Linked DNA regions of Marinobacterium aestuarii. The protein of the gene in region 2 interacts with the protein of the main gene of each other region in a pairwise test. Links are inferred from orthologs where the notes say so. Each region holds a gene or a part of one and is shown on either strand. Other genes may lie near its edges. The genes, in order: recA and dprA.

What was found.
Region 1: the proteins of dprA (region 2) and recA interact in binary tests that used the Bacillus subtilis proteins (3 or more experiments, as listed by UniProt). The link is inferred for Marinobacterium aestuarii from one-to-one orthologs.

Annotation. Positions count from the first base shown.
Region 1 is NZ_CP015839.1:697,777-712,823, reverse strand. What follows is about bases 11,125-13,980. They hold recA (recombinase RecA), read right to left. Parts: upstream 13,148-13,980; coding sequence 12,101-13,147; downstream 11,125-12,100. Other genes in these bases: A8C75_RS22895 (ComEA family DNA-binding protein), read right to left, coding at 13,918-13,980; A8C75_RS03040 (CinA family protein), read right to left, coding at 13,287-13,766; A8C75_RS03050 (HAD family hydrolase), read right to left, coding at 11,302-12,000; A8C75_RS03055 (MAPEG family protein), read right to left, coding at 11,125-11,229. In the rest of the region: A8C75_RS03105 (GFA family protein), read left to right, coding at 1-124; A8C75_RS03100 (tetratricopeptide repeat protein), read left to right, coding at 292-1,161; purU (formyltetrahydrofolate deformylase), read right to left, coding at 1,297-2,163; A8C75_RS03090 (sarcosine oxidase subunit gamma), read right to left, coding at 2,275-2,958; A8C75_RS03085 (sarcosine oxidase subunit alpha), read right to left, coding at 2,951-5,986; A8C75_RS03080 (sarcosine oxidase subunit delta), read right to left, coding at 5,999-6,286; A8C75_RS03075 (sarcosine oxidase subunit beta family protein), read right to left, coding at 6,301-7,554; glyA (serine hydroxymethyltransferase), read right to left, coding at 7,652-8,911; A8C75_RS03065 (DMT family transporter), read right to left, coding at 9,289-10,212; A8C75_RS03060 (Lrp/AsnC family transcriptional regulator), read left to right, coding at 10,362-10,829; more of A8C75_RS03055, read right to left, coding at 10,834-11,124; more of A8C75_RS22895, read right to left, coding at 13,981-15,047. UniProt on the Bacillus subtilis protein: Multifunctional protein involved in homologous recombination, DNA repair and competence.
Region 2 is NZ_CP015839.1:28,985-44,100, forward strand. Bases 1-2,925 are described here. They hold dprA (DNA-processing protein DprA), read left to right. Parts: upstream 1-863; coding sequence 864-1,988; downstream 1,989-2,925. Other genes in these bases: A8C75_RS00115 (LysM peptidoglycan-binding domain-containing protein), read left to right, coding at 1-849; tsaC (L-threonylcarbamoyladenylate synthase type 1 TsaC), read left to right, coding at 2,007-2,564; hemF (oxygen-dependent coproporphyrinogen oxidase), read left to right, coding at 2,588-2,925. Outside these bases: more of hemF, read left to right, coding at 2,926-3,505; aroE (shikimate dehydrogenase), read left to right, coding at 3,505-4,329; A8C75_RS00140 (Lon protease family protein), read left to right, coding at 4,430-6,805; A8C75_RS00145 (DUF1513 domain-containing protein), read right to left, coding at 6,851-7,981; A8C75_RS00150 (imelysin family protein), read right to left, coding at 8,027-9,112; A8C75_RS00155 (di-heme oxidoreductase family protein), read right to left, coding at 9,113-10,552; A8C75_RS00160 (imelysin family protein), read right to left, coding at 10,632-11,924; A8C75_RS00165 (di-heme-cytochrome C peroxidase), read left to right, coding at 12,472-14,082; A8C75_RS00170 (di-heme-cytochrome C peroxidase), read left to right, coding at 14,122-15,116. UniProt on the Bacillus subtilis protein: Protein that helps load RecA onto ssDNA during transformation. Binds cooperatively to circular ssDNA, is able to bridge different segments of DNA. Favors the loading of RecA onto SsbA- or SsbB-coated ssDNA and formation of RecA-DNA filaments.

The DNA.
Region 1 (15,047 bases), 670 kb from region 2 along the record:
GGTGCTGGGTCACCAGGTATTCATCGACGAAAAGCCGGCCTTCTACGCCTTCGCCAATAGAACCCGAGACCTCACCGGTGCCGAGGCCTTTGCGCAGTTTGAGGCGGACGCTGATTCCGACTGATGCTAGCCTTGCAAGGAAACCGTCAATCACAGCCCTGCCGCCGCTGACTAGCACTGTTATTTTGCGCAGCGCGGCGCCAGATTTTTTCAGCCTTGCTCTGATTTGCTATTTTTATAACATTCACTCCAATGAATGCTGCACCTCGCTGTCAAAAAGGGACTCCCGCCATGTTCAACCGGCCAGCAACATCCACAGCCCCCGGCAAGCCTGCTCGACGCACCAGGGCCGCCTCAGTGACCATAGCTGCCAGCCTTGGCACTCTACTGCTACTGCTGACTCCCCCCACCTTTGCCGCCGAGCCCGGCGCCGACTTCATGACTGGCTTCAACGCTTACGAAAACGGTGACTACGCCCAGGCACTGGCGCACTTTACCCCCCTGGCCGAACGGGGCGACTCTGCTGCCCAGTACAATCTTGGGCTTATCTATTCCGAGGGACTGGGCGTAGCTGAGGATCCGGTAACCGCCGCCCGCTGGTTTACACCCGTGGCCGAGAAAGGCAACAGCCGGGCACAGTTTATCCTCGGTGGCATGTACGAACGCGGCGAAGGCGTGGGGCAGAATCACGACACCGCGACACTCTGGTATCTCAAGGCGGCGGAGCAGGGACATATGTACGCCCAGTATCACCTGGCAGGCAAGTATTACGCCGGCCGCGGCATCGCCCAAAACCTGCCGGCGGCAGCGCAGTGGTACAGCCGCGCAGCACAGCTTGGGCACGTCAATGCGCAGTTCAATCTGGGACTGATGTACGAACAGGGCCTGGGCTTGGCCAAAAACGAGCGCAGTGCCTTCAAGTGGTATCAGCTCGCCGCCGAGCAGGGATTCGCCAGTGCCCAGACGAACCTGGGGCTGATGTACCTGGAGGGACGTGGCGTAAGCCAGGATTTTCAGCGCGCCTACAAGTGGCTGAGCATCGCCAGAGCCAGCGGAGCCCATCATCCGGCGCTGGAAATACTGACCGACAAGCTGAGTATTAACGAAATCGCCCAGGCACAGGAGCAGGCCAGAAGCTGGCAGACGGAACACAGCCGGTAATAGCCGCAGGGGGCGCGCGGGACCAAGGAGTCATGAAAAAGGCGGCAGGAGGGCCCCGAACCTGGCGTTTTGGGGGAGCTCTAAGAGCGGTTGCCAGGCCCGGGGTGAGGGTTGTATCAGATGTCGGGAGCGCCCTTAGTCGGAAAAGACTACGGTGCGCTGACCCAGCACAAAGACACGTTTTTCGATGTGATAGCGGATGGCTCTGGACAGGGTTACACGCTCAATGTCCTGACCCTTTTCCACCAGATCTTCCGGATACTGGGCATGATCCACCGGCTGAATGCCCTGGGTGATGATAGGCCCTTCATCCAGATCGTTGTTGACATAATGTGCCGTGGCACCCACCAGCTTGACGCCCTTGGCCCAGGCCTGATGATAGGGCTTGGCGCCCTTGAAGCCCGGCAACAACGAGTGGTGAATATTGATGGCCCAGCCATCCAGTTTGCGGCACAGATCCGGTGACAGCACCTGCATGTAGCGCGCCAGTACCACCAGTTCTGTATCGTATTGCTGAATCAGCTCCCATACCTGAGCTTCCTGCTCGGCCTTGGTATCCGGCGTAATGGGCAGGTGGTGGTACGGAATGCCATGCCACTGCGCCAGGGGTTCCAGATCCGGGTGATTGGAGATAATCACCGGGATTTCGATATTCAGCTGACCGGTACGAAAGCGGTACAGCAAATCATTGAGGCAATGATCGTATTTGGATACCAGAATCGCCACCCGGGGCTTGTGCTCCGGCGTGCGCAGCTGCCACTCCATATCAAAGCCCGCAGCCCGCTCAGCAAAGGCGCCATTAAAGGCCTCTTCGCTGAAATTGTCATCCTCGGGGCGGAACTCCACCCGGATACAGAAACGATCCAGTTCGTGATCGTCAAAGGACTGCATTTCCAGCACATAGTTGCGGGTTTCGGCCATGAACCGGGTCACCACATCAACGGTGCCCAGGCGGCTCGGACAGTGTGCCGTGAAGATCCACGGTTTCAGTTTTGCTGTCATATCAAGTCCTCGTTAGCCGCAGCCCGAACAAGCAATGCGTCCGGCCTGCGGTTTCCTCGGGTATCAGGCTTGCGCCTTTTCCCTTGCTCCTTGAACCTTTCCCCTTGCCACTCAGTCTTTCACGACCAAGCCAAACTCGGCACAGGCATCCTGCAGCCAGAGCCACAGGTAATCGGCGAAGCTGCGTCGAATCACCAGTTCCCAGCTTTGCTCGCCGGTGCGACGGATCACCGCCTGGCTCTTGGCAAAAACGGTGGTCACGACCTTGCCGACCGGGAAGTTGCGGTCATGCACGTCGTAGGGCGTGGACTTTTTCAGTACCGCGCGGGCATCAGGGCCGGACAGTTCCAGTACGGTCTGACCACCGCTGACATTGACGATGGCGACATGGCCGCTCATGGCTTCGCGCAGGCGGTTTTCCAGCGCGAAAGCCTCCCTGCCCGGCAGGATCACCAGCCACTCGTCCGGTGCGATCCAGCGCACCGACAGGGCGCCGTCTTCGGCCGCCGTCAGCGGCTGCGTCGGCAGATCAAACCCCAGCACGGCCCTGGCGCCGGCCAGGAAGCCGGCATTGTCCTGGCTACCGCGGATCACCAGGTGACCCAACAGCTTGTGTTCCTGCAGCGTAACGCCACCGGTTTTGGGCCCCTGTTTTGCCACTGTGGCGAGGTCCGCGTGATAGAGCGGCGACTCGGCACGGATACTGGCGTCGGCCAGCTGATCCATCAGGGCAACAGCTGCGACGGGGGCCGCTTCAACTGCGGCCGGCTTGGTTGGTGCAATGATGTCAGACATTTTGACGCTCCCCCTTGGGATCCAGGAACACCGGGTTGCAGATTTCGGCTTCGATCACACGGCCATCGGCCAGCGGGTAGAACACGGTTTCGCCCATACGGTTGTGGCCGTTGCGGACAAAGCCCATGGCCACGGAATGACCCAGGTTGGCGCTGTAGTAGCTCGAGGTCACATGACCCAGCATGGTCATGGGGATCGGCTGTTTGGGGTCATTGACCGCCTGGGCGCCTTCCGGAATCACGGTCTTCGGCTCGCGGGTTTTGAGGCCTACCAAATGCTTGCGATCGGTGCGGACACAGTCTTCACGGGCCATGCCGCGCTTGCCGATGTAGCTGAACGGCTTGGCGTTGGACACACACCAGCTCATGCCCAGATCGATCGGGGTCACGGAACCATCGGTATCCTGACCTGCAATAATGAAGCCCTTCTCAGCACGCAGCACGTGCATGGTTTCAGTACCATAAGGCGTCAGGTTGAACTTGGCACCGTGCTCGAACAGTTTTTCCCATACGTGCAGACCGTAGTTGGCCTGAACGTTGATTTCATAGGACAGCTCACCGGTGAAGGAAATGCGGAATACCCGCGCCGGCACGCCGGCCACATCACCCTGGCGCCAGTCCATGAACTTGAAGGTATCACGGTCCAGATCGATATCGGTCAGCTCGCTCAGCAGTTTGCGGGCGTTAGGGCCGGAAATCGTCATGGTGGCCCAGTGATCGGTTACGCTGCTGAAGTAGACTTCCAGCTCCGGCCACTCGGTCTGATGATAGAGTTCCAGCCATTCCAGTACCCGCGGTGCGCCGCCGGTTGTGGTGGTCATCAGGAAGTGATTGTCGGCCAGGCAAGAGGTTACTCCATCGTCGAATACCATGCCGTCTTCACCACACATCAGGCCATAGCGGCACTTGCCGACCGGCAGCTTTGCCCAGGCGTTGGTGTAGACACGGGCCAGGAACTCACGCGCATCCTTGCCCTGAATATCGATCTTGCCCAGCGTAGAGGCATCGAGGATACCCACGCTTTCGCGGGTTGCCTTGCACTCGCGATCCAGTGCCTGCTGCATGGTTTCGCCGCCCTGGGGGAAATACCAGGGACGCTTCCACTGGCCCACGTCCTCGAACAGCGCGCCGTTGGATAGATGCCACTTGTGCATGGCACTGAAGCGGTTGACGTCGAACAGCGCACCGCAGTCACGACCGGCCACGGCACCAAAGGTCACAGGCGTGTAGTTGGGACGGAAAATGGTGGTGCCGGTCTGGGGGATCGTCTGGTTCAGCGACTTGGCAGCAACCGCCATGCCGTTGATGTTACCCAGTTTGCCCTGATCGGTACCAAAGCCCATGGCGGTGTAACGCTTGACGTGCTCGATGGACTCAAAGCCCTCGCGCGTCGCCAGCTCGATACCAGCCGCGGTAACGTCGTTCTGGTAATCAACGAACTGTTTCGGTGCCCGCGACGTCGGCTTGGTGTGCGGTATGTGGTAGAGCGCCATGGCTTTGCCTTCGCGCACTTCCTCGGCCAGCGGCAGCGGCATCTCCTTGAGAGCGGCCTTGGCGGCATCACCAAAGCCTGCGGCTTCACAGGCAGCAGCGCCGGCACGGGCGCCCTCTTCCAGCACCGCCTTGAGGCTGTAAGTACCATTGATACCACCGGCACAGTGCTGCTTCTGCACGGTTTTACCAGGCACAAAGCCAATCACATCATCGCGCCATTCGGGGCGGCTGCCGGTATGGCAGGACAGATGAATAACGGGGCTCCAGCCGCCAGAGCTGGCAACGGTATCGCAGCTCAGGCGTTCAACCGATCCTGCCAGCGCATCGCCGGTGGCATTCAGCGGTGCTATGGATACGCCAGTCACACGCTTGCTGCCCTGCACTTCAATCACGCCGGAACCGGCAATGATCTTAAGGCCACGGGACTTGGCCGCGTCAATGCGATCGCCCTTGGGGTTCTGACGCGTATCGACAATGGCCACCACCTTGCGGCCGGCGTCGTGCCAGTCCAGCGCCGTCTGATAGGCATGGTCGTTGGTGGTCATCAACACCAGCTCTTTACCCGGCACGACCGCATAGCGATTGATATAGGTCGATACGCCCGCAGCCTGCATGCAGCCCGGCACGTCGTTGTTGCCAAATACCAGCGGACGCTCGTGGGCGCCGGTGGCCAGCACAACCTGGTTGGCACGTACACGGTGCATGCGCTGACGCACCTGACCTGCCGGTGCCTGGTCGCCCAGATGATCGGTGCAACGCTCGTGGATGGTGAGGAAGTTGTGGTCGTGGTAACCGTTCACGGTGGAACGGGGCAGCAACAGTACCTCGGGGTACTGTTTCAGCTCTGCAACCACAGTGGCAACCCACTCAGCAGCCGGACGGCCATTGAGAGTTTCACGGGTATCCAGCAGGCAGCCACCGAATTCGCTCTGCTCATCCGCCAGCATCACGCGGGCACCGCTGCGGGCTGCAACCAGCGCCGCCGCAAGACCGGCAGGACCTGCGCCCACGATCAACAGATCGCAGTGATGGTTAACCTTGTCGTACATATCCGGATCACGTTCGGTGGACGAACGTCCAAGGCCCGCGGCCTTGCGGATAAACTTCTCGTAGGTTTCCCACATTGACTGTGGGTACATGAAGGTCTTGTAGTAGAAACCCGGCGGCATCATGCGCCCGCCAACCTTGCCGACATAGCCCATCAGGTCGAGGTCGGCATTGGGCCAGCCATTGGTGGCACTGCACACCAGGCCGTTGAACAGGTTCTGCTGAGTGGCGCGCACGTTGGGCACCTGGGTGGCTTCAGTTGCACCAACCTGCAGGACCGCGTTGGGCTCTTCGGCACCGGCGGCAATGATGCCGCGCGGGCGGCTGTACTTGAAGCTGCGTCCGACGATATCAACGCCATTGGCCAGCAGGGCCGAGGCGACGGTATCACCTTCAAAACCGGGGTATTGACGACCGTTGTAGCTAAAATTCAGCGCCTTGGCACGGTCAACGCGTCCACCGGAGGCGAGACGATTTTTCTGGCTCATTATGTCCGCTCCTTAGCTGGCGGCGACCACGGTCGGCCGCTCCCCGATTTTGTAGACTTCTTTGATTTCGTAACTCACGGTGTCGCGCGTCATATTGAAGAACTTGCGACAGCCGGTAGCGTGTATCCAGAGTTCATGATGCAGACCACGGGGGTTCTTGCGCATGTAGAGATACTCGCCCCATTCGTGGTCAGTGCAGTTGTCCGGATCCAGCGGCCGGGCCAGGTGAGCCTGACCCTTGGCATGAAACTCTTCTTCTTCGCGGTGTTCGCCACAATGCGGGCAGTAGATATAGAACATCGTTATAACTCCCGTTAGTGTGCGACGCCGGCAGCGCCGTGTTCGTCGATCAGCGAGCCGTTGTGGAAACGGAACATGGAGAACGGCTTGGCCAGCGGATGGGCTTCACCCTTGGCCAGGGTCGCCGCAAACACATTGCCGGAACCCGGCGTCGCCTTGAAGCCGCCGGTACCCCAACCGCAGTTGAAGAACAGGTTCTCAACCGGCGTATCGGAAATGATCGGACATGCATCCGGGCAGGTATCCACGATGCCGCCCCACTGGCGGTTCATGCGCACGCGGCTGAACATCGGGAACAGCTCGATAATCGCCGCCACCGTATGCTCGATGGTGGGGTAGGAGCCACGCTGGCCGTAGCCGTTGTAGCCATCGATACCGGCGCCTATAACCAGGTCACCCTTGTCGGACTGGCTGATATAACCGTGTACGTGGTTGGACATGACCACGGTATCGAGGATCGGCTTGATCGGCTCGGATACCAGGGCCTGCAGCGGGTGACTTTCCAGCGGCAGGCTGAAACCGGCCATGCCGGCCAGCACGCTGGAGTTACCGGCCACCACGCAGCCTACGCGATCAGCGCTGATCACGCCGTGACGGTTGGTGTTTACGCCAGTGATGGCACCGTCTTCGATGACCATGTCGATCACTTCGGTCTGCTGAATCAGGTCGACACCAAGCGCGTCGGCGGCACGGGCAAAGCCCCAGGCCACAGCATCATGACGGGCGACACCGGCACGCGGCTGCCAGGAGGCGCCCATAACCGGATAGCGGGTATTGGCGGAGCAATCCATGATCGGCACGATTTCCTGCACGGACTTGGCGTCCAGTACTTCACCGTCGATGCCGTTCAGGCGGTTGGCATTTACACGGCGCTCGATATCACGCATGTCCTGCAGTGTATGGCCCAGGTTAAGCACGCCGCGCTGGGAGAACATGACGTTGTAGTTCAGATCCTGCGACAGACCTTCCCACAGTTTCATCGCGTGCTCGTACAGGTGCGCCGCTTCGTCCCACAGGTAGTTGGAACGTACGATAGTGGTGTTACGGGCCGTGTTGCCGCCGCCCAGGTAACCCTTCTCGATCACTGCGACATTGGTGATGCCGTGTTCCTTGGCCAGGTAATAGGCTGTTGCCAGACCATGTCCGCCGCCGCCGACGATGATGACATCGTACTTTTTCTTCGGCGTCGGATTGCGCCATACGCGCTGCCAGTTTTCGTGGAAATTCAGGGCATGTTTCAACAGCCCGAAACCGGAATAATGCTGCATAGTGCCAGCTCCCCCTAGACTCCCGGTCAGACCGGGATAATTCATGCATGTGTGATGCTAAAGCCGGGCACCCGCAGGTGCCCGCAGCGAATCAAGCTTAGCGGTACGCCGGAAAGTCCGCACACAGAGCCTGGACCTTGTCTTTTACTGCAGCGATAGCGGCTTGGGCGTCGCCGGCCTGCATGGCATCCAGAATGTCGGCAATCCAGCCAGCCAGAGCTTCACACTGCGCTTCCTTGAAGCCGCGGGTGGTGATCACCGGCGAGCCCAGACGCAGACCCGAGGTCACGAAGGGTGACTGCGGATCGTTAGGCACGGCATTCTTGTTGACGGTGATGGAGGCACGCCCCAGAGCTGCGTCTGCGTCCTTGCCGGTCAGGCCCTGCTTGATCAGGCTGAGCAGGAACAGGTGGTTCTCGGTACCGCCGGAAACGACATCGTAGCCGCGATCGATAAACACCTGGGCCAGGACCTTGGCGTTCTTGACCACCTGAGTCTGGTATTGCTTGAATTCAGGCTGCAGCGCTTCCTTGAACGCCACGGCCTTGGCAGCAATCACGTGCATCAGCGGGCCGCCCTGGCCACCCGGGAATACGGCGGAGTTCAGCTTTTTCTCGATATCCGCATTGGCCTTGGCCAGAATCAGGCCGCCACGGGGGCCGCGCAGCGTCTTGTGAGTCGTTGTGGTAACCACATCGGCGAAAGGTACCGGGTTGGGGTATTGATCCGCAGCGATCAGGCCGGCGACGTGGGCCATGTCGACGAACAGGAAAGCGCCCACTTCGTCGGCGATTTCACGGAAACGCGCCCAATCAACAACCTGGGAGTAGGCAGAGAAGCCCGCCACGATCATTTTTGGCTTGTGCTCACGGGCCAGGCTTGCAACCTGATCGTAATCAATCTCGCCGTTTTCAGTCAGACCGTACTGCACGGCGTTGTAGATCTTGCCGGAGAAGTTGACGTGGGAGCCGTGGGTCAGGTGACCACCGTGGGCCAAGCTCATGCCCAGCACGGTATCGCCCGGTGCGCACAGCGCCATGTAAACAGAGGCGTTGGCCTGGGAACCGGAGTGCGGCTGCACGTTGGCGTAATCAGCACCGAAAAGCTCCTTGGCACGGTCGATGGCCAGCTGCTCAACCACATCGACGTATTCGCAGCCACCGTAGTAGCGCTTGCCCGGGTAGCCTTCGGCATATTTGTTGGTCAGCTGCGAGCCCTGCGCCTGCATCACCAGCGGGCTGGTGTAGTTTTCAGAGGCGATCAGTTCGATATGATCTTCCTGACGCTGTACCTCAGCGGTCATGGCCGCCCACAGGTCTGCATCGAAATTCTGAATCAGGTCATTATTATTAAACATCTAAAAATCTCCTCGCCAGGACATTCAGCCGGGAATTGAGTACAAGGTTTTAGTGGCGCGCAGCGCGCACCGGGATTCAGGTCAACAGATCCACCGCCACAGCGGTGAAAGTTGAGATCAGGACAGGCAGCTCCCCCACAGAACAACGCGTCATGGAACCGATAGTAGCCCTCAACTCCCAAGGGAAAGTGTTCACCGGCGTCCTGATGATATTCATTTACGACACCGACCTGGGTCGCTGTCGCACATAAGCAGACTTTCGCGGCAGACAGACAGGTCGCAAATGGGCAAGGAGCTAGATGAAAGCAGAAAGGCAAAAGGGGAAAGTGAAAAGCAAGCGGCAAGTGCCCGAACAACAGGCACTGCGCAGATGAAGGTTACAGAGCCTGTATCAAGGCAACAGGGCGGCGCGCCAGCACGCCGCTGGCCAGCAGCACGCCGGCCATAATCACGGTCACGCCTGTCAGGGTCGACGGCGCCAGCGTCTCTCCTAGTAGCGGGATAGCCGCCAGTGCTGCCAATGCCGGCGTGAAAGAGCCCAGCGCTGCGGTCTTCTCAGCTCCAAGTTCGCGAATTGCGACGCCATAACTAAAGCCGCCAACGATGCCGGCACCCAACCCCTGGGTCAGCAGATAGGGCCAGAGTTCAGCCCAGCCAACCGATAGCAGTTTCGATTCCACCAGCCCAAACCCCATCAATACAAGCAGCCCCAGGGAGGACACACAACACAGCAGCGCCGTGGCCTGCAGGGCGCCAACACCCAGCACCCGCAGACCCAGGGTATAGAACGCCCACAACAGGCTGGCACCGAGAAACGCCAGATGACCACGCCAGTAACCGGTATCCATTTCGAACAGACTGGTGCCCAGCAACAGCAGCACTCCGGCAAGAATGACACTAAGCCCCAGCAGGCGACGCCGCGGCAGGGGTTCACCAAACAACAGCACCGCCAGAGCCGTGACAAACAGGGGAGCTGTACCCGGCACCAGAGCGCCGGCATGGGCCGCCGGCGCAAGAGCGCTGCCCCAGGACATCAGATAAAAGAATGGCAGGCCGCCCAGCAACAGCATCAGGCCATGGCGCCTGCGGATCTGGCGAATACCCGAGCCACGCTTTAGCAGCCAAGGCACAAAGCACAGGGCCGGCAGACCAAAGCGCAGCAGTGCAAGATCCGTCGCCGTAAGCTGCGACTGACTCTCGGCCCGCAGCGACAGCAGAAAGCCGACCCAGATCAACAGCGTTACGGCCATGGCCGCCAGTCCCTTTGCATTCACCAGCGGTTCGCCGCGATATTGCTCCATGATCCCTGCCTGTGCCGGATATTTTGAGGCCTTATTATCGGGCAAAGACGCAAAACGAATCGTGCCGACTTGCTTGCAAAAACAGCCAATTTGGGATGATTATGGCGTCAGAGACTCTATTTTTAGCAATAACGGTTAACAAAAGCCCCATGACTAAAAAAGCCGAACTGGACAGCATCGACCTGAAGATACTGCAGGCCCTGCAACGCGATGGCCGCCTCAGCAATGCCGATATCGCCGATGCGGTCGCCCTGTCACCCTCTCCCTGCCTGCGGCGTCTGCGCCGGCTTGAAAGCGACGACGTCATTCAGGGCTACAGGGTCCAGCTCAACCGCCAGGCCATAGGTCTTGGCATGACCGTCTATGTGCAGGTCAAACTGCAGGATCACGGTATCGAATCCGTTGCGGGCTTTGAGCAGGCACTGTTGGGCATGCCCCAGGTTATCAACGCCCATACGGTATCGGGCTCGGCCGACTACCTGCTCGAAGTTGTCGTCAGCGACCTGCCCGACTACGACCGCTGGGTGCGCCAGATACAGCTGTTGCGCATGGTACGGGAAATCGAAAGCAACTTTGCCTTGCGCGAAGTCAAAGCCCAGGCCCCCTTGCCGCTGTAACGACTTAACCCGGGGCTGCGGCCTGAAACACAATATACAACGAGCACAAGATGGCGCCGCCAAAGGCCAGCGAACGCGGCCCTGAAAGATTGGCGAGATAGAAAACGGCGTGCGCAATGCGGCAGGCCAGAAAGATCAGCGCCACCAGGCTCAGCGCCGTCAGGTCAGCGCCGCCGGCGTAGGCGATCAGGCAGGTGGCACTGAAGATCATCAGCGCCTCCCAGGCATTGGCCTGGGCCGCATGGGCACGGGCACCCATGCCCTCCAGCCGAGCCTGCTGCTGGCGCGGATTATGATTGTCAAAACGCTCGAACTGCCGCATGCGACAAACATTGGTCACACCGGCCAGCACGACCGGCAACAACGACACTATAAAAAGCACATACAGAATAACGGGCATGGCAGATCCCTCTTGGTTAAATAGCCCCCGTGGAGGCTTCTGCTATCTGTACGCTCAGCGCCGGCTTTTGTATCAGCCTGGCGGCAAATTCCCCCACAGTATCTGCTGCAGCTCGGTGAGATCCGCCACCACCGGGATACCCTCTGCAAAGGGGTTGGCGCCCTTGACCACACCGACAAAGGGCATGCGATTGTGTTCGGCCGCAATGTAGTCAACCCGGCCGTCGCCTACCATCAGACAGCGCGACGCATCCAGCCGGTGGGTATCGAGCAGCTCGGCAATATTGATCTCCTTGTCCACCGGAGTGCCCCGCACCCCGGCAAAGTAGCCCGCCATGCCGCGGGCCTTGATCACCTGTACCAGCTCGGTTTCAGGCGTGCCGGACACCACGAACAGCGGCAGGCTTCGCGCCTGCAGCAAGCGCAGCAGCGCATCGGCACCAGCCACCTCCGGCGAATCGATCACCGCGCCCATACTGCGCTCGGCGAACTGCTGACACAGGGCCGCCAGCGCCTCTTCGCTCAAGGGCTCCTGCAGCATTTCGCTATAGACATGGCGCAGCTTGGTACTGCGCGACCGTCCTGTGTTGTGCACGAAGAACGCCAGAATCTGCTGTCGCAGTGCATCGCTGCGCTCAGGGAAGAGCGACAGGAAGGTTTCAGCCTTGATATCCAGCGACTGCGCCAGGGCATCATCAAAATCAAAAAATATCGCCTGCAAGTTCTCCAGCGCCGGTACTGCACGCACTGCAACGACACCGCTCACGTCCATATCTACCACCAGCAGACTCCTCTTATTAATAAACGAGCACAAAAAAGGCTCCACCAAGGAGCCTTTAAAGTATCAACTTAATACACAGGGGTGCCTGCGATCAAAATTTCAGATCTTCTGTTTCGCTGACAGGCTCTTCCGCCTTGGTCTTGGGCGCGGGCTTGGCCAGCAGTTTCTCGCGAATGGCATTTTCAATCTCGGTGGCGATTTCGCTGTGCTCTTCGAGATACTTGGCCGCATTGGCCTTGCCCTGGCCGATCTTGTCGCCCTTATAGGCATACCAGGCGCCGGACTTGTCCACCAGCCCCTGCTGCACGCCCAGGTCAATCACCTCACCCATGCGGTAGATACCCTGACCGTAAAGAATCTGGAACTCGGCCTGACGGAAGGGCGGCGCCACCTTGTTCTTCACAACCTTGACGCGGGTTTCATTGCCGACAACTTCATCACCCTGCTTCACCGCACCAATGCGACGGATATCCAGACGTACGGACGCATAGAATTTCAGGGCATTACCACCGGTGGTGGTTTCCGGCGAGCCGAACATGACACCGATCTTCATGCGAATCTGGTTGATGAAGATCATCATGCAGTTGGTGTTCTTGACGTTACCGGTCAGCTTGCGCAGCGCCTGGGACATCAGACGCGCCTGCAGGCCGACGTGGGAATCACCCATCTCGCCTTCGATTTCAGCCTTGGGCGTGAGTGCCGCCACTGAGTCAATGACGATCATATCCACAGCGGCGGAACGCACCAGCATGTCGGCAATTTCCAGCGCCTGTTCACCGGTATCCGGCTGAGACATCAGCAGATTATCGACATCGACACCCAGTTTCTCGGCGTAGATCGGATCCAGCGCGTGCTCGGCATCAATGAAGGCACAGGTCTTGCCTTGGCGCTGGGCCTGGGCAATCGTCTGCAACGTAAGGGTGGTTTTGCCCGAAGACTCAGGCCCATAAATTTCAACGATACGCCCGTAGGGCAGGCCGCCAATGCCCAGTGCGATATCCAGCCCAAGGGAGCCGGTCGAGACCGATGGAATGGCTTCACGGGGCTGATCGCCCATGCGCATAACCGCACCCTTGCCGAACTGACGTTCAATCTGCCCCAGTGCCGCGTCGAGCGCTTTCTTTCTATTCGCGTCCATTTTCCACCCCTTGCGCTTAGTCGGATACAGCACTCTGGTGCCAAACCGGATACTGTATGTTTGGACAGTATTATTCCAGATCGCTTTCGGAATGCAACCTCTTTGAGTGCTTTTTATACTGCAGACACCAATCGCCCCTTCAGGCCTTTTCGAGCTGCTTCAGCAGGCCGCGCAGAGCGATTTCTACCGCCTGGCGCCGCACCGCTGCACGATCCCCCGCCAGCAGGTGACATTGCGCCTCAGTCGGCAGGCCTTCACAGGCCCAGCCGAACCAGACAGTCCCCACGGGTTTCAGCTCACTGCCACCGCCGGGCCCGGCTATACCGCTGATGGATACTGCCAGTTGCCCGCCGCTCTGGCGCCGCGCACCTTCTGCCATGGCCCGCACCACCGCCTCGCTCACCGCCCCCTCCTGCTCTATCAGCTCAGGCGCCACGCCCAGCATGCGAGTCTTGGCAGCATTGGAATAGGTCACAAAACCTGCGTCGAACCAACCCGAACTGCCCGCCAGGGCCGTCAGCTCCTGCGCCACCCAGCCGCCGGTGCAGGATTCCGCCGTTGCCAGCATCCAATGGCGCGTCAGCATCCGCTGCGCGATCTGTTCCACCCACTGTTGCATAGATACCCTCCAGTAAGGCGCCTGATATCGACTCACGACTTACGAATCACAAATTACGGCTCACGAATCACGAATCACGAATCACGAATCACGAATCACGAATCACCCAAGATGCCAGCCGCACTCGCGCAGTGCAACGACCAGTCCCGACTCAGAGACTCAGAGAGGGGCGAATGCGCGCCAGGGTCAGCCGGCCAATGCCGCGCACCTGCAACAAGGCATCCAGGCTAGCGTGAGGACGGTCGCTGATGATGGCGGCCGCCAGGCGTGGCGAGATGCCCTTTATCAGCGCCAGCTCCCGGGCGCTGGCACCGTTCACCGACACTCGACTGGACGCCCGCTTCGCAGGGACAGGCGTTTTAGTATCGGCAGCAGCGTTAAAGGCCGCGGCCGGAATCTCCACCGGTTCGCACGCGGGTGTGTCGGCGCCCAGATCAACCGTCGATTCCGCCACCAGCGGACTACGCATAGGTTCGGCAGCAACCGGCACATCTGTAACTTTCGCCTCAACGCGTTCAGACGCCAGGGTCGGCGCGGGGGGACATTCAGCCGCCAGCTCAGCCGGTACTCCGGACTCAGTCGGCGGCGACGGCAGGACGCGGTAATCGCGGGTCAGAAGGCCAGCTTCAGTCCACTCGCGCAACATCAACACCAGGGATCCGCCATTAAGCGGTACCTGGTTCAGGGCAAAGCCAAAACGGTTGTGCAGCGATTCAAAGCCGCCACACAGCGTACCCAGTGCCCTGGAGGCCAGCCGCGTGCCGCTGAATGCGCCGCCCCGGTAAGACTCATCAAGTACCCAGAGCTCCAGACAGAGGGAGCCGGATCGGTTGCTGGCCTGGCGCGGATTAAGAATGCGATCAACCAGCAGATTCGCATGATCCCCTCCCACCTCGCAATGAACCTCACCCAGTATCATCGGCTGGCTGAAGGCCTGACGGTTGGCGAAGTTGGCGTAGTCGTGCAGCTGCACATCACCATTGCCGCCCACACCAACCAGCGCCAGCACCATGGCATAGTCGTCCTGGCCCGCCGGCGGCAGCGCCAGTGCGGTCTCAAGAGCAACAACGGCTGCCCTGCCCTGGGTATCGATTGGGCATTCGGCGATCTTGATACCCTGCAGCGCGCCGCCCTCATGGCGAGAAGAGCAGGCCCAAAGCTGCAGCAGGCAAGGGCGCTGACTGAAGGCATACGGGTCTGTGATGGTAAAACCGGCACCCAGCTGCGCACGATCGCCCTCGATCCGATAATGAATATCGCCGTTGAACTGGACCACCGGGT
Region 2 (15,116 bases):
GATGTTTGGGACGTAAACCCGCAAATCTATAATCCGCATCTGATTTATCCGGGCGATATTATCTATCTGAGCTGGATAAACGGTCAGCCGCGCCTGTCGTTGCGCCCGGGTGGTACCCGGCTGAGTCCCAAGGCACGGGTCTCGCCACTGGATGATGCGATTCCGGCCATTCCGCTGAAAGACATTATCGCTTTCCTGTCTGACCACCTGGTGGCCGACGAGGATCTGCTGAACAATGCGCCTTATGTCGTCGGTGGCCGTAATGATCGGATACTTGCCGGTGCCGGCGATCGCGTTTATGCCCGCGGCGAGCTGAAATCCGATGAGCGGCTACAGGCGCTGTATCGTCCGGCTACCGAATATCGCGACCCTGTGACCGGCGAATTCCTGGGCTATGAAATGCTCAAGATCGCCGATACCGCGATTCCGGCCCAGGAGAAGGACATCATCACGCTGGATCTGCGCAAGACCCGTGAGGAAGTTCGTTTGCTGGACCGCGTGTTGCCCATTGAGGAAAGCCGCATCCAGTCGCTGTTTCAGCCTTCAGCGGTGCCAGAAGGCACTGAAGGTCTGATCCTCTCGGTACTCGGCGGAGTAGCCAAGATTGGCCAGTTCAACGCCGTTGCCGTCAATGTTGGCGCGCGGGACTCGGTGGAAGCGGGTAATGTCATGTCGATCTACCGTACCGGCGAGAAGGTACGGGATCCGGTTACCGGCGAGCGCATAGCTCTGCCGGACGAGCGTGCCGGTCTGCTGATGCTGTTCAAGGTCTTTGACAAGGTCAGCTACGGCCTGGTGCTCAACGCCAGCAACGTGATGTCGGTGGGCGACAAGGTCTTCGAACCCTGATTCAGGAATAATCTATGGGCAGCAATCCAAGGGACTGGATTGCTGCAAGCCTCCTGCCCGGAGTCGGCCCCATAGGGCTTAAAAGGCTTGCGGTAGCCGGTATTTCCCCTTCCCAACTCTTCTTGCATAACCCCGAGGCGCTGCGCCTTGTCGGGGCCCGTACCGCCACGCTGCGGGCGATGGAATCCCTGGATTACAGCAACAGCCCCCTGTTCGAGCGCCTGGAGAGCTGCCTGGCATGGCTCGAAGATGGCGACGCCTGCTGCCTTACGCTTGATCACACAGAATACCCTGCCCTGTTGCTGGAAATTCCGGACCCGCCGCCCTTGCTGTTTGTACGGGGTGATGTCGGCTGTCTGGCGATGCCACAGATGGCACTGGTGGGCAGTCGCCATGCTAGCCGCTCTGGTGTTGCCAATGCCTACAAGTTCAGCGCCGCACTGAGCGAGGCTGGCATGGTTGTAACCAGCGGCCTGGCGCTGGGTATCGACGGCGCTGCACACCAGGGCGCCGTCGATCGGCAAGGCGCCAGCATCGCCGTGTTCGGTACCGGGCTGGATGAGGTCTATCCGCGGCGGCATACGGCTCTGGCGCAGCGCATTCTGGATACCGGCGGTGCCTGGGTGTCCGAGTTCCTGCCGGGCAGTCGGCCCCTTCCTGCCAACTTCCCCAAACGCAATCGCATTATCAGCGGCCTCAGTGCCGGTGTGCTTGTGATTGAGGCGGCGCCACGCAGTGGCTCCCTGATCACGGCCCGCATGGCGCTGGAGCAGGGGCGCGAGGTGTTCGCCATCCCAGGCAGTATTCAGAATCCCGCCGCCCATGGTTGTCATCAGCTCATCCGTGAAGGTGCGGTGCTGGTTGAAACCGTGGCTCATGTACTGGAACCCCTGGCTGCATTGCTGGGATTCTACGCCGCTCAGAGCAGCAGTCCTGCCCCTGTTCCTGCCCTGGCGTTGCCTGCGGCCGAGGCGCAATTGCTGGAAAAAATGGGGTATGATATCGCCGATATTGACCAGCTGGTGGCCTTGACGGGCCTGCCAACACCGCAGTTAATGCCGTTACTGGTTTCTCTGGAATTGAAAGGCGTTATCGAGCCGGTAGCGGGGGGTTACCTCCGCTGCTCGTCCGATACCTAAATCGCTCAGGTAATACTCATGAACAACTGGCACCTGAATCAGGCGCTGCGTGCATTGCGTGGCGGCGGTGTTATCGCCTACCCGACCGAGGCGGTCTGGGGGCTGGGGTGCGACCCCTTTAATTCCTCTGCTATTGAGCGACTGCTCGAACTCAAGCGTAGGCCCATGCACAAGGGACTGATTCTGGTGGCTGCCGATATGGGTCAGATAAAACCCTTGTTGCAGGGACTGTCGGATGCCCAGCTGACTCAGCTTGAGGCCAGCTGGCCCGGGCCCGTGACCTGGCTTATTCCCGATCCCACAGGCTGGGCGCCCGAGGGCGTTCGCGGGCGCCATTCAAGCGTTGCGGTGCGGGTAAGTGCCCATCCTGTGGTGCGCAAACTCTGTGCTGCCTATGGCGGCCCCATTGTGTCGACGTCGGCCAACCGCAGTGCCGCGGCACCGGCACGCTCAAAACTGAAAGTGAATACCTACTTCGGTGCTGGGCTTGATTATGTGGTGCCGGGACAGCTGGGCAATCTTGGGCGGCCAACACAAATTTGCGACCTTGGCAGTAATCAATTAATTAGAAAGTAAGTATTTACTTACATGGTGAACGGATGAATCAACCCGATATTATGGCGGTAAAGGCTTATTTGCTGGAGCTGCAGGACCTGATCTGCTCAACCCTGGAAATTGCCGATGGCCAGCAGCGCTTTCATACCGACAAGTGGGTACGCAAAGCCGGCGGTGGCGGTCGTACCCGCGTCATGAATGACGGTGCCCTGTTCGAACAGGGCGGTGTCAATTTCTCCCATGTGCACGGTGATCAGCTGCCCGCCTCCGCGACGGCCCATAGGCCGGAACTGGCCGGGCGTACTTTTCAGGCGCTGGGCGTGTCCCTGGTGCTGCATCCGCATAATCCCCATGTGCCCACATCCCATGCGAATGTGCGCTTTTTCCTGGCTGAGAAAGAAGGTGAAGAGCCGGTGTGGTGGTTTGGCGGCGGTTTCGATCTGACGCCCTACTACGGTTATGACGAGGACTGCCAGCACTGGCATCAGGTGGCCAAGAAGGCCTGTGACCCTTTTGGGCCCGAGATCTATCCGCGCTTCAAGACCTGGTGTGACGACTACTTTTACATCAAGCACCGCAACGAGCCGCGCGGTATCGGCGGCCTGTTTTTCGATGACTTGAATGAGCTGGGTTTTGAGCAGAGTTTTGCGCTGATGCGTTCCATTGGCGATGCTTTCCTGCCGGCCTATGTTCCGATCATTGAGAAACGCCGCGATACCGCCTATGGCGAGCAGGAACGTGATTTCCAGCTGCACCGCCGCGGGCGCTATGTGGAGTTCAACCTGGTGTATGACCGCGGCACCCTGTTTGGTCTGCAGTCCGGCGGGCGTACCGAGTCGATCCTGATGTCGCTGCCGCCCGAGGTTCGCTGGAGCTATGACTGGAAGCCGGAACCCGGCAGTGCCGAAGCCCGCCTGTATGATCACTACCTTAAACCGCACAACTGGCTGGAGTTGGAATGATGGACAGGTACGCAGTTTTTGGCAATCCGATTGCGCACAGTAAGTCACCGCAGATCCACCGCCGCTTTGCCAGCGAAAACGGCCAGGAACTGACCTATGATGCGGTGCTGGTGCCCGAAGACGGCTTTGCCGTGGCGGTGGATGATTTCTTCACCCGGGGCGGCAAGGGTCTGAATATTACGGTGCCGTTCAAGCAGCAGGCCTGGGCCGCGGCACAGTGGCGCAGCCCGGCGGCGGAGCTGGCCGGCGCGGTCAATACGCTGTACCGCGATGCACAGGGGCGGCTCTGTGGCGACAACACCGACGGCATTGGCATGGTGCGCGATATTGTGCAGAACCACGGCGGCAGGGTGCGCGACGCGCGGGTGTTGCTGCTCGGTGCCGGCGGTGCCGTGCGGGGTGTTGTACAGCCGCTGCTCGAACAGCAGCCGCAACAGCTGGTGATCGCCAATCGCACGCCTGGCAAGGCGACCGAGCTGGCTGGGCTTTTTGCCGAGCTTGGTCCTGTGCAGGGCTGTGGCTTTGCCGATCTTGCAGGCCAGTCCTTTGATCTGATCATCAACGGCACTGCCGCCAGTTTGCAGGGTGAAGTCCCGCCCTTGCCCGCCGGCGTGCTGGCGGCGGATGGCTGGTGCTATGACATGATGTATAGCGCGCAAGTCACGGCTTTTGGACGCTGGGCACAGCAGCAGGGTGCCGCCAAGGTACTCGATGGCCTGGGCATGCTGGTGGAGCAGGCGGCTGAGTCTTTTCACATCTGGCGTGGTGTAAAGCCTGGGACCCGGAGCCTGGTCGATAGCTTGCGTGACTCCTTAACTGATTGATTAAAAAACGATAAGCAAGGCACGGATAGAGGCCCGCTGCCTTGCAAGCCGACCCCGCCGGAAGGTATAACAACTAGAAATGCCCCGGTGGAGTTGTTGCATGGAAAAGCTGAAGCCGTTAGCCCCCGAAGCGCTTTATCGTACCTGCGAAGCGGATCTGCTGCCGTTTCGAACCACGGAAACACTGGAGCCCTTTAGCGGCTTTTTCGGTCAGGAACGTGCCATTGAAGCGATGGAGTTTGGCGTCGGCATGCGCCGCCCCGGCTACAACCTGTTTGTGATGGGCAACCCCCATACCGGTCGTTTTTCCTTTGCCATGGAAAGTCTGCGTAACGTGGCAAAAAAGGAGCGTAACCGCCTCAAGGACTGGTGTTACCTCAATAACCTCTCCGACTCGCGCTACCCCCAGGTGATGGAGTTCCCCGCCGGCAAGGCAGGCCAGTTCCGCAAGGACATCGGCCGCATGATCGAGACGACCCTGACCGAGCTGCCTGCTGCATTTGAAAATCCGGGTTATCAGCGCCAGAAAAGCCGTATCGAGCGGGATTTTAACCGCCGGTACGATCAGGCAATCGAAGGTGTTGAACGTCAGGCCCGTGAGCACAGCATTGCGCTGTTTCGCGAATCCGGCACTATCGGTTTTATGCCCGTGGCCGAAGGCCAGGCGATGGACGAAGCGGCATTTTCGCTGCTGCCGGAAGAAGAGCGTGAGACATTTTCCCGCGCCATTTCACAGCTGGAAGACTGCCTCAACGACAGCCTGACCGAACTGCCGAAATGGCGCCGCGAGGCCGCCGAGCTGATGCGGCGGCTGGATCGGGAAACCGCCCTGCACGCCGTGGCACCGCTGATTCAGCCGCTGAAGGAAAAGTACGCCAATGTCTCGGGCGTACCCGAGTACCTGATCCGACTGGAAGTCAGCCTGGTGCGCAACTGCGGCGAAATTGCCGGTGACGACAAGGTGCTCGAAGCGCCTGATGCCGCACGCAAGGCCTATATGGAAGACACCTACGGTGTGAATCTGCTGGTGGATAACGGCAAGACCAAGGGCGCGCCTGTTATCCACGAAAGCCATCCCAACTATGAAAACCTGTTCGGGCGCATCGAGTACAACTCGGACATGGGGGCCATGGTCACCAACTTTACCCTTATTCGTCCGGGCGCCCTGCACCGCGCCAATGGCGGCTATCTGGTGCTGGAAGCAGAGAAGTTGCTGGAGCAGCCCTATGTGTATGGTGCGCTCAAGCGGGCGCTCAAGGCCCATGAAATACGTATCGAGAATCCGGTGAGCGAGTACACCGGCATCAGTACCATTACTCTGAGCCCGCAGCCCATTCCGCTGAAGGTGAAAGTGGTGCTGATCGGTGGCCGCGACATGTACTACCTGCTGCAGGAGCTGGATCAGGACTTTGAAAAGATGTTCCGCGTGGTGGTCGACTTCGACGAGGACGTCGAACGCAAGCCTTCCAGCATTCGCAACTACGCCCGCCTGCTCAAGACCCTGGCCGATGAGGAGGGCCTGGCACCGCTGACCCGACGTGCCGTGGCGCGTCTGGTGGAGCACAGCTCGCGTCTGGCAGCGGATCAGGAGCTCTTGTCGGCCCATATAGGCGAGCTGGTGGATCTGCTGTGCGAGGCGGATTACAAGCGCGTCAAGACGGGGGATGAGCTGATCAGCGACCGGCACGTCGAAATGGCGCTGGCGGCGAAGGAAAAACGCACTGGTCGCCTGTCGCAGAAGATCCTCGACAGCATTCTGAATCAGACAGTGCTGATCGATACCCAGGGCGAGGCGGTGGGCAAGTCCAACGGCCTGACCGTGCTGCAGGTGGGCGATGTTTCCTTTGGTACACCGGCACGCATTACCGCCACTGTGCATCCTGGCAACCGCGGCATTATCGATATCGAGCGTGAAGTGGCGCTGGGCCAGCCGATCCATTCCAAGGGGGTGCTCATCCTGTCGGGCTACCTTGGGCACAAGTATGCTCAGGACTTCCCGCTCACCCTGTCGGCCAGCATCGCGCTGGAGCAATCCTACGGTTATGTGGACGGTGACAGCGCATCCCTGGCGGAGATCTGCACCCTGATCTCGGCGCTGACCCATATTCCGATTCTGCAGCACTACGCCATTACCGGTTCCATTAACCAGTACGGCGAGGTGCAGGCCATTGGCGGCGTGAACGAGAAGATTGAGGGCTTCTTCAAACTCTGCGAGACCCGCGGCCTCACCGGACAGCAGGGCGCGGTGATTCCAAAAGCCAACGTGCGCAATCTGATGCTGAAAAAAGATGTCACCGATGCGGTGAGCGAGGGCCGGTTTCATATCTATGCCGTCGAGACCGTGGATCAGTGTCTTGAAGTGCTGATGGGGCGCAGTATCGGCAAGAGCAAGGCCGATGGCAGCTTCACCCAGCGTAGCGTGAACCATGCGGTAACCAAGCGACTGCGTGAGATCGCCGCTGCCAAGGCGTCCTGACGGGCGCTCTGGCGTTTTAGCCTCTGTGTCCGTCAGAACGCGCTGTCAGACTGCCTGAAAGGCACAGAGGTGGTTGTCCCAGGCCAGGCGGTCCAGCCGCATGTCCTGCATCAGCGGCTCGCGCACGCCTTCTCGCGGGTAGAGCCAGTAGACCCGCCCATTGCCACTGCTGGCAATAAACTCCCCCGGCGTCGCGGTGGCGGCAAGACCGCAGCCATCGCGCACCTCCAGGCTACTCAGATAGGCCGCCTGATCAATATCCCAGAAGGTAATCAGACCGCCGCGCGGTGCGCTGATGGCAGCAATCTTGCCGCTGCTGTCTATGCGCACGCTGCCGCAGTACTGCGTCATCTGGCGGTTGATCGCCTCAGGCGCACTGAGCGCTTGCAGTTCCTGACCACGGCGGTGCAGTGCGACCAGCGGTTGGGTGTCCAGCGGGTCGCCTTCATATTGCATGGCCATAACGACGGCCCCGTCCGGGCTCAGATCCAGATGACGGATACTCAGCTGGTGCTGCTCAGGCGGTAGCATGCGCTGCTCGCTGATCTCGCCTGTGGCCAGTTTCAGGTAGGCAAGGGAGGGCTGCATGCTGTCGAGGTTGAGTTTCAGGCGCCCCTGGGTACGAATGCCGCCATTGGCGACGATGATTTCATCGCCCGCATGGTTGAGCAGCAGCTCGTGCGGGCCTGTGCCGCCACTGCTGAACTCAGTCACGGGCTGAAAGCCGTTCTGGGCATCGCGCAGGCTGATGCGTCCTGCGCCGTCGGGCACCGTACTCTCTGTGGCAATCAACCAGCGGCCATCGCGACTGAACAGCGCATGGCCATAAAATAGCCGGCCAGGTGCAGGTTCAATGCGCTGTACCAGGGCCTGGCTGCGATAGTCCAGCACATCGATAAAGGCGCCGGGGCGTTTGGCGACCACAGCCACCCAGGGTTGACTGGGATGGGCCGCGACATGGTGTGCCCGGGCGAGCAGCCGGTGGCGCAGGCGCAGTGCGCCCTGGGTATCGCTGACAATCAGCCAGTGCTGCTGCCGGCTATCGCTGGCGGCGCTGGCCAGCAGCCAGCTCTTATCGTCGGCGGGGCCTGCTACAGGCGGCTGGGCCAGCAGATTCGGTGCCGTCAGGGCACCGGCGAGCAGCAGGCTGAACTGGCGCCGATTAATCCCCGTCATGACAGCAGGACCCTGATGTTGCCGTACAGACTGAGCTGGCACAGGTTAGTCCCCGTCACGGCTGTTGAACCCCAGTTGTGCGTTAATGGCAGGCATGGCGTTATAGAGGGCGTGATCCAGCTCTTTCAGGGTGGCTGAAACGGCTTTCAGCTGGGCATAGCTGTCGGCGTCCTGCAGTGCGGTGGCGAAGTCGCCGGGCACCGCCTCCAGCTGGCTGCGCGCCTGGCTGAAGAGCCCGCTTATCTGGTCGGCCTGGGCACTGGCACCCTGCTCTCGCAGGATCAGATCAAGGCTGGGGGTCCCCTCTGCGTAGAGTGCCTGCAGTGCCGTCAGGTTGGTGTTCAGGCTGCGAAGTGATTGGCCGCTGCGCCAGTTTTCGGCGCGTTGCAGTCGTGCCGCGGGCTGATCATTGCCCAACACCAGTTCCAGCTTGCTGTCGCGGATGACTTCAATCGGTTGCACCAGGGAGCGCAGCAGTTCAAGGCTGAGATCCGGCAGCCCCAGGGAAGAGACTTCGTCGTCATCTTCAGTGGCCTGGCCTGCGAAATCCGGGGTCTGCCATTCGCTGTGCATCGCCTGGGCGGTGTTGGCCAACTCGGTGCTGATGGCGATTGCGAGGGCGCAGGCATTGGCTTGCTGCTGCAGCCGTGGCAGCGCACCTGCGTCATAGAACAGGCGCTCCAGCGCCGGGAACCCCTTGATCGATACGCTGGCATGGCGGAAGAAGTCCGCATCATAGTTGCCGGCGTCTGGCCCCTGCAGCGCTTCTTTGAGCTGGCGGCCGATGATGCCCTTGCGATCCGGCCAGAACTGGATGCCATAGTTGCGCATCAGCAGCTGAACCGGGCCGAACTGTACATGCTGGATGCCCTGCCAGGCCTGCAGACTGGCTTCGAAGGCTTGGCGCAGCTGGGGAAAGTCGGCGCTGCTGCGGGTCTCGCACCAGTGCGCGCTGGTGTCGGCCAGGGTCTGGCTCTGCAGCGCCAGTTGCTGGTAACGGGGCTGGATATGGCCGCTGATGGCACTGGCATTGAAGGCATCCCAGTCGATGGGCGTTGCTGCCTGGGTCAGGCCCGTGAGCAGCAGGCTGGAGCCTGCCAGCAGTTGGGTGAGTCGAGAGGAGCTGTGCATTTAGAGTGACTCCAGAAAACGTATCAATTGGGTTCGTTGAGGGGCCGGCATGGTGACGACCCGTTCGCGGGCGGCGCGGGCTTCGCCGCCGTGCCAGAGCACGGCTTCAAGCAGGTTGCGGGCGCGGCCGTCGTGCAGAAAATAACTGTGTCCGTTGACCGCCGCGGTCTGGCCTGTGCCCCAGAGCGGCGCGGTGCGCCACTCGCGGCCGCTCGCGGCGAATTCGGCGCGCTCATCCGCCAGGCCCGCGCCCATATCGTGCAGCAGCAGGTCGCTGTAAGGCCAGATGGACTGGCGGCTCAGGGCCGGCAGTTGCAGGTTCTCGGCGGTAACGAAGTGCGGCTGATGACAGGCTGCGCAGCCAACGTCCTTAAACAGTGTCTGGCCGGCCAGTACCTCGGGGTCAGCGGCAGAGGGGCGCGGCGTTACGGCTAAATGCTGGCTGTAGAACAGCAGCCAGTCGAGCATCTGTTGCGAGGCTTCGAGCCCGTCCTGCCCCGGAGTATTGCCGTCGGGGGCCTCTGTGCAGGCTGTCTGCCGTGGGCTGCAATCGCCGCTGGCAAGGGGAAACAGTGGGTTGCCGATGCCGATATCGCCTTGCAGTGCGCTGCTGTTCTGTTGTGCAAGGCTCGGATTACCGGCTTTCCAGCCAAAGCGCCCCAGGCGGGTGGTCTGGAGGGCCTGGTCCCAGACACTGTTGGGGCGCCCGGAGATGCCATCGCCGTTGCTATCATCTGGGTCGGCCAGGCTGAGAATATCGGCGTCGCTGATCTGCTCCAGCAGGCCGAGCCCCGCCATGGCGGGCGCGATACGCGGAGACATCTGCAGTTCGGGGTGCAGTGGGCCATGGGCTGGCGCCAGAATGCGGTAGCTTGGCGTGCGCAGCCAGGCCTCTTCACCACCCGATAGCGCAACACGGGCTTCCTCGTAGCTGACCTGCAGTTGCCCCTCGGCCACCATGCCTGGCACGGCGAAGGTTTGCAGCTGGGTGCCATAGGCGGGTTCCGGTATTACGCCACGGCGGCGCAGCAGTTCCGGATCGGCGTCCTTGTCGATCGGGATACTCAGACGCAGAAACAGTGAAACAGAGTTGTCATTCGGGCCTGCGGGGGGGCGCCCACGGCCGTTGTTGATATGACAGCGCTGGCACGAACGGGCGTTGTACAAAGGGCCCAGGCCATCGCTGGCGGTGGTGGAGGAAGGGGATGAAACCCAGAGTTTGCGAAAAATGGCCCGCCCGAGGGCGAAGGTCATCTTGTCGTCAAAGGCAAGATTGGCGGCGCTGCCGGCAAAGGCGCCCGGGGACCTTGACAGGGGTTTGGTGGTTGCACCGCCGGGGCGTGTTTCCGTCAGGGTTTGTGGTTGTTCAGATTCAGACGGCGGGCGAGCGACATCCGCCGCAGCAATCATGGCCGGGCCGAGCAGCAGTACAGCACTCAACAGGCAAGGTCTCATGGGCTTAGGACAGTGCCCGGCGCTTGGCGTCGGGGCTTGTCGTGCAGTCTCTTAGGCAGCGGCGTTACGGGGCCTGTACGGCGGCCGGGTTGTCCAGGCTGTCGGAGCCCTCAACATTGACCTGACCCAGCTCGAGGCGGGCAATGACTTCTTCGGTGGTGCGCGTCTGGGCGATCAGGGAGTCGACAAAGGCCTGGATGCGGGCGCCGCCGGCGGTATTGCCGGGCGCTATCATGACATCATAGGGCTCGCCGGCTGCGGCGGAATCCACCATCACCTGGGCGGCCAGCTGGGTCTGATCCAGCTGCTGGCGCAGGCGCTTGTCCAGTTCAGGGTCGACGCTGGCGACCAGTGCCGCCAGCGAGGGGCCTTGCATCAGGCTGCCGTCGATACGGCTGTATTTGCCCAGGTAAACATTCTGGATGCCTTTGGCATCATAGAAGTGCGACCAGTGGGTGTTGTCCGAGAAGCAGTCGTGCTCTTCTTCCGGGTCATGCAGCATCAGGCCCAGCTTGGTGCGCTCGCCGGCCAGTTCGCCGTAGGCCAGGCTGCCCATGCCGGTGGTGATAGTGGCCAGGCCGTCGGTCACCGACTTGGCCGTCAGTTCGCTGCGGGCGGCGCCACTGGCCTGCCAGTTGCCCACCATTTCTTCCAGGTCCTGCACCAGCAATGCGCTGGCCGCACGCAGATAGTCGCCGCGCCGGTCGCAGTTGCCGCCGGTGCAGTTGCTGCTGTCGTAATCGGTGGCGGGCCTCTCGCCGGCACCCAGCGTCATGCCGTTCAGGTCCTGGCCCCAGAGCAGAAACTCGATGGCGTGATAGCCGGTGGCGACGTTGGATTCGACGCCGTCGATTTCATGCAGAGATGTGGACAGCAGCTCAGGTGTAATGGTGCTGGCATCCAGGGTACGGCCGCCTATTTGCAGGATCGGATTGGCGATGATGTTGGCGCTGTAGAAGGGGTTTTCGTCCGATTCTTCGCCGTAGCTGTCCGTGGCGACGTAGTCGATCAGACCCTCGTCCAGCGGCCAGGCATTCACGCGGCCTTCCCAGTCATCGACGATGCTGTTGCCAAAGCGGAAGGCTTCGGATTGCTGATAGGGCACACGGGCCGCGATCCAGGCACTGCGGGCTGTCTGCAGCGTCTGCTCGCTCGGCGTGCTGATCAACTGTTCAATGGCGCTGTGCAGGGCACGGGCGCTTGTCAGGGCGTCGCTGTAGGTTGCCAGGGCCAGGTCCGCATAGTGCGTCACTATGGCCTGTGAATCCACGGAAGTATCGGTTCCGGCGGCCTGGGCCTGAGTTGAGCCCAGCATGCAGGCCAGCGAAAGGGACATCAGGGTGCGATTGAATGGCATTGTGCGTGTTCCCGGGCTCAGCGAATGTTGAGGCAAATGCTAAACGGAATGCGAACCGTTATCAATGGTGGTGTCCAGTTGGCGCGAATCAATACCGGGAATCCACACCTTTTCGGACCCTCTATTGCAACTAACCAATTGTATTGCCGAAGAAAAATAAAAATTACCCGAGCCTGCCTAATGACGGCCGTCCCCACAGGACGCCAATGCCCTCCCGCCCATCCTGCTGATTCTGGCGCTGCAGCGGCTTACTAAGGGGCCCGCCCTAGTCCGAGATCGGTTCGATAGGTCAGCACGGGGCGGTTCAGGTGACGCCGGCGATCACGAAAAGATTGAAGGCATCTGCAAGCTCTGCGAGACTCTGGGGTCGGCCTGTATGGCGCGGCAGCTCCCCGGTCCAGGTTGTGTAACCTGAAGCAGAAACAGGCCGCGAAGGTCGCGCTGACCGGCGCTACTTTACCCTGCGCGGCATACCTCATGCGGTGAGCCGGAGCCGGCGGAATATCGCCAACACCAACGCCTGACGAGACGCCACCAGGGACGGACCATGAACAAGACAAGACAAGCGATTTCGACCGTCGCCCTCAGCATCTGCGCAGCCCTGACCTGCAGTCTTGCCGTGGCCGCCCCAGCGCCAGTGCAGCTTGAGCAGGGCTGGGACGCGGCGGCGCGCGACGAAGTGCATCACCTGAGCTTCGGCTCCCGCATCCTTCCCTACGCCTGGTTGCTGCACCTGGAGCGCGCCGACAGCACTGAGTTGCTGCGCAGCGACGGTTACCTCGACAGCCTGGGCTTCATCCCGACCGGGGCCAGTGCCGCCAACCCCGATGCGCTGCCGATCGGCTTCAGCCGCACCAGCGATGACAACGGCGACGTCTGGGCGGGTCTCACCTGCGCCGCCTGCCATACCGGTGAGCTGAGTTACCAGGGGCAGCAGGTGCTGATCGAGGGTGGCGCGGCGCTGATCAATTACAGCGGCCTGGAGCAGGCACTGGTCGATGCGATTACGGCCACCCTCGGCGACGCGCAGAAATTTTCCCGCTTCCTCGCTGGCGTACAGCCGGCCGACACCGCTGTGCTGCGGGGGCAGCTCGAGCAGCGCCTGGGCTACCTGCAGCAGCGCCAGCGAACCAATGCGTCCGAAACGCCCTATGGCCCGGGCCGGCTCGATGCCTTCGGGCAGATCTTCAATACGGTCGCTGTCGAGCTGCTTGGCCTGCCCGCCAACGCGCGGCCGGCAAATGCCCCGGTGAGTTTCCCCTTCCTCTGGGGTGCCTCGCACCTGGATCTGGTGCAGTGGAACGGTTCGGCGCCGAACCAGGCCCCGGGGCCCCTGGTGCAAAACGTCACCACTGCACTGGCCGTCTATGGCACTGCTGATCTGAAGGACTATTCGGGAAGCGCCGGCTACCCGAGTTCGGTTGAGCTGGTCAACCTCGGCACCCTGCAGGATCACTTCTACCAGCTGCAGGCGCCCCGCTGGCCGGAGGCACTGTTCGGCGCGCTGGATGAGACGCGGCGTCAGCACGGCGAGACGCTGTACAGCGACAACTGCCTGCGCTGTCATGCGCTCAGTGATCGTGCGCAGCCGGATCGCGAGCTGCGTGCGATCCTGGTGCCGCTGGCCGAGATCGGCACCGATGCCACCATGGCGCGCAACTTCATCGACGCCACCGCTGCCACCGGGGTGCTTGAAGGGCGCGACCAGATGGTGCTGGCTGGCACGTCCTTCGGCGCCGAGGCCCGCACCGTCGACCTGGTAGTTCACGCTGCCATCGGCGCTACGCTGCGCCACCCGCTGGATGCCGTCAGGGCGTCGCTCGAGGGTTATCACGCGGTCTACAGCGCGCAGGTCAGCAGCAACCCCGAATTCTACAAGGCCCGCCCGCTGAGTGGCATCTGGGCCTCGGCGCCCTATCTGCACAACGGTTCGGTTCCGAACCTGCACGCCCTGTTGCTGCCGCCTGAACAGCGACCTGCGAGCTTCGGGCTGGGCAGCCGCGAACTGGATCCGGTGGCGGTGGGTTATGTGGATGATGCCGGCGGCGACCGCTTCGATACCCGCCTTGCGGGTAACAACAATGGCGGCCATGTCTACGGCACCGGCCTGAATGAAGAAGAGCGTATGGCCCTGATCGAGTACCTGAAAAGCCTCTGATCACGGCCCCTGGAACAACTGACGTAGCTGGTAAGGATAATGACAAGAAGAAATACCCCTGGGTCGCTGAGTCTCATGGCCCGTCTCTGGCTGCTGATTGGCAGGCTACTGAAACGGCTGCTGCTGCTTGCCCTGATGCTGGTACTGGTGGCGCTGGGTGGCTTTGCCTGGTATGTGCTCTGGCCGGTACAGGGGATGGCACCGCTGGAGTCGGTTGATGAGCTGGTCTACCTCGACCAGGGCTGGAACAGCGACGATCGCCAGACCTACTACTACACGCCCCAGGGCACGTTCATGCCCCAGGGCGCGAGCCTTGGGGCGGTGCGCTACGATTGGTTTGTGCACCTGCGACTGCCCTTTTCCGAGCAGCGCTTGGCTGATCCCGAGTACCTGCGCCGCTATCGCTTTCTGGTGGACCCGGCGCCGACGCCGCAAAACCCCGACCGGCTGCCGGTCGGCTTCACCCGGCATTTCGATACGCAGATCGGCGAAGAGGTGCTCGATATCACCTGCGCGGCCTGTCACAGTGGCCAGCTGCACTACAACCGCGGCGACAAAAGCTACGCGCTGCGCGTCGATGGTGGTCAGGCAATGCATGCCCTGACCGACAGCGCCCGGGGGCAGTTTGCACCGATGCTGCTGGCGTCTCTGGCCTATACCACGGTCAATCCGCTCAAGTTCGACCAGTTCGCCCAGGATGTTCTGGGCAGCCGCTATCCGGCCGGCAAGGCGCAGCTGCGCAGCAATCTCTGGACGTCGCTGCAGCATTTCCTCAGTGATCCGCAGAACAATCCGTTCAAGCACCTGTATCCGGTCGAAGAAGGCTATGGCCGTACCGATGCGCTGGGACGGATCGGTAACACCGTCTTCGGCGACCACCTGATCGAGCAGAACCTGCAGGTCGGCTCGGCGCCGGTCAGCTACCCCTATCTCTGGAATATCTGGAAGTTCGACTGGGTACAGTACAACGGTTCAGTGGCGCAACCGCTGGCGCGCAACATCGGTGAGGCTCTGGGGGTCGGCGCCCGGTTACC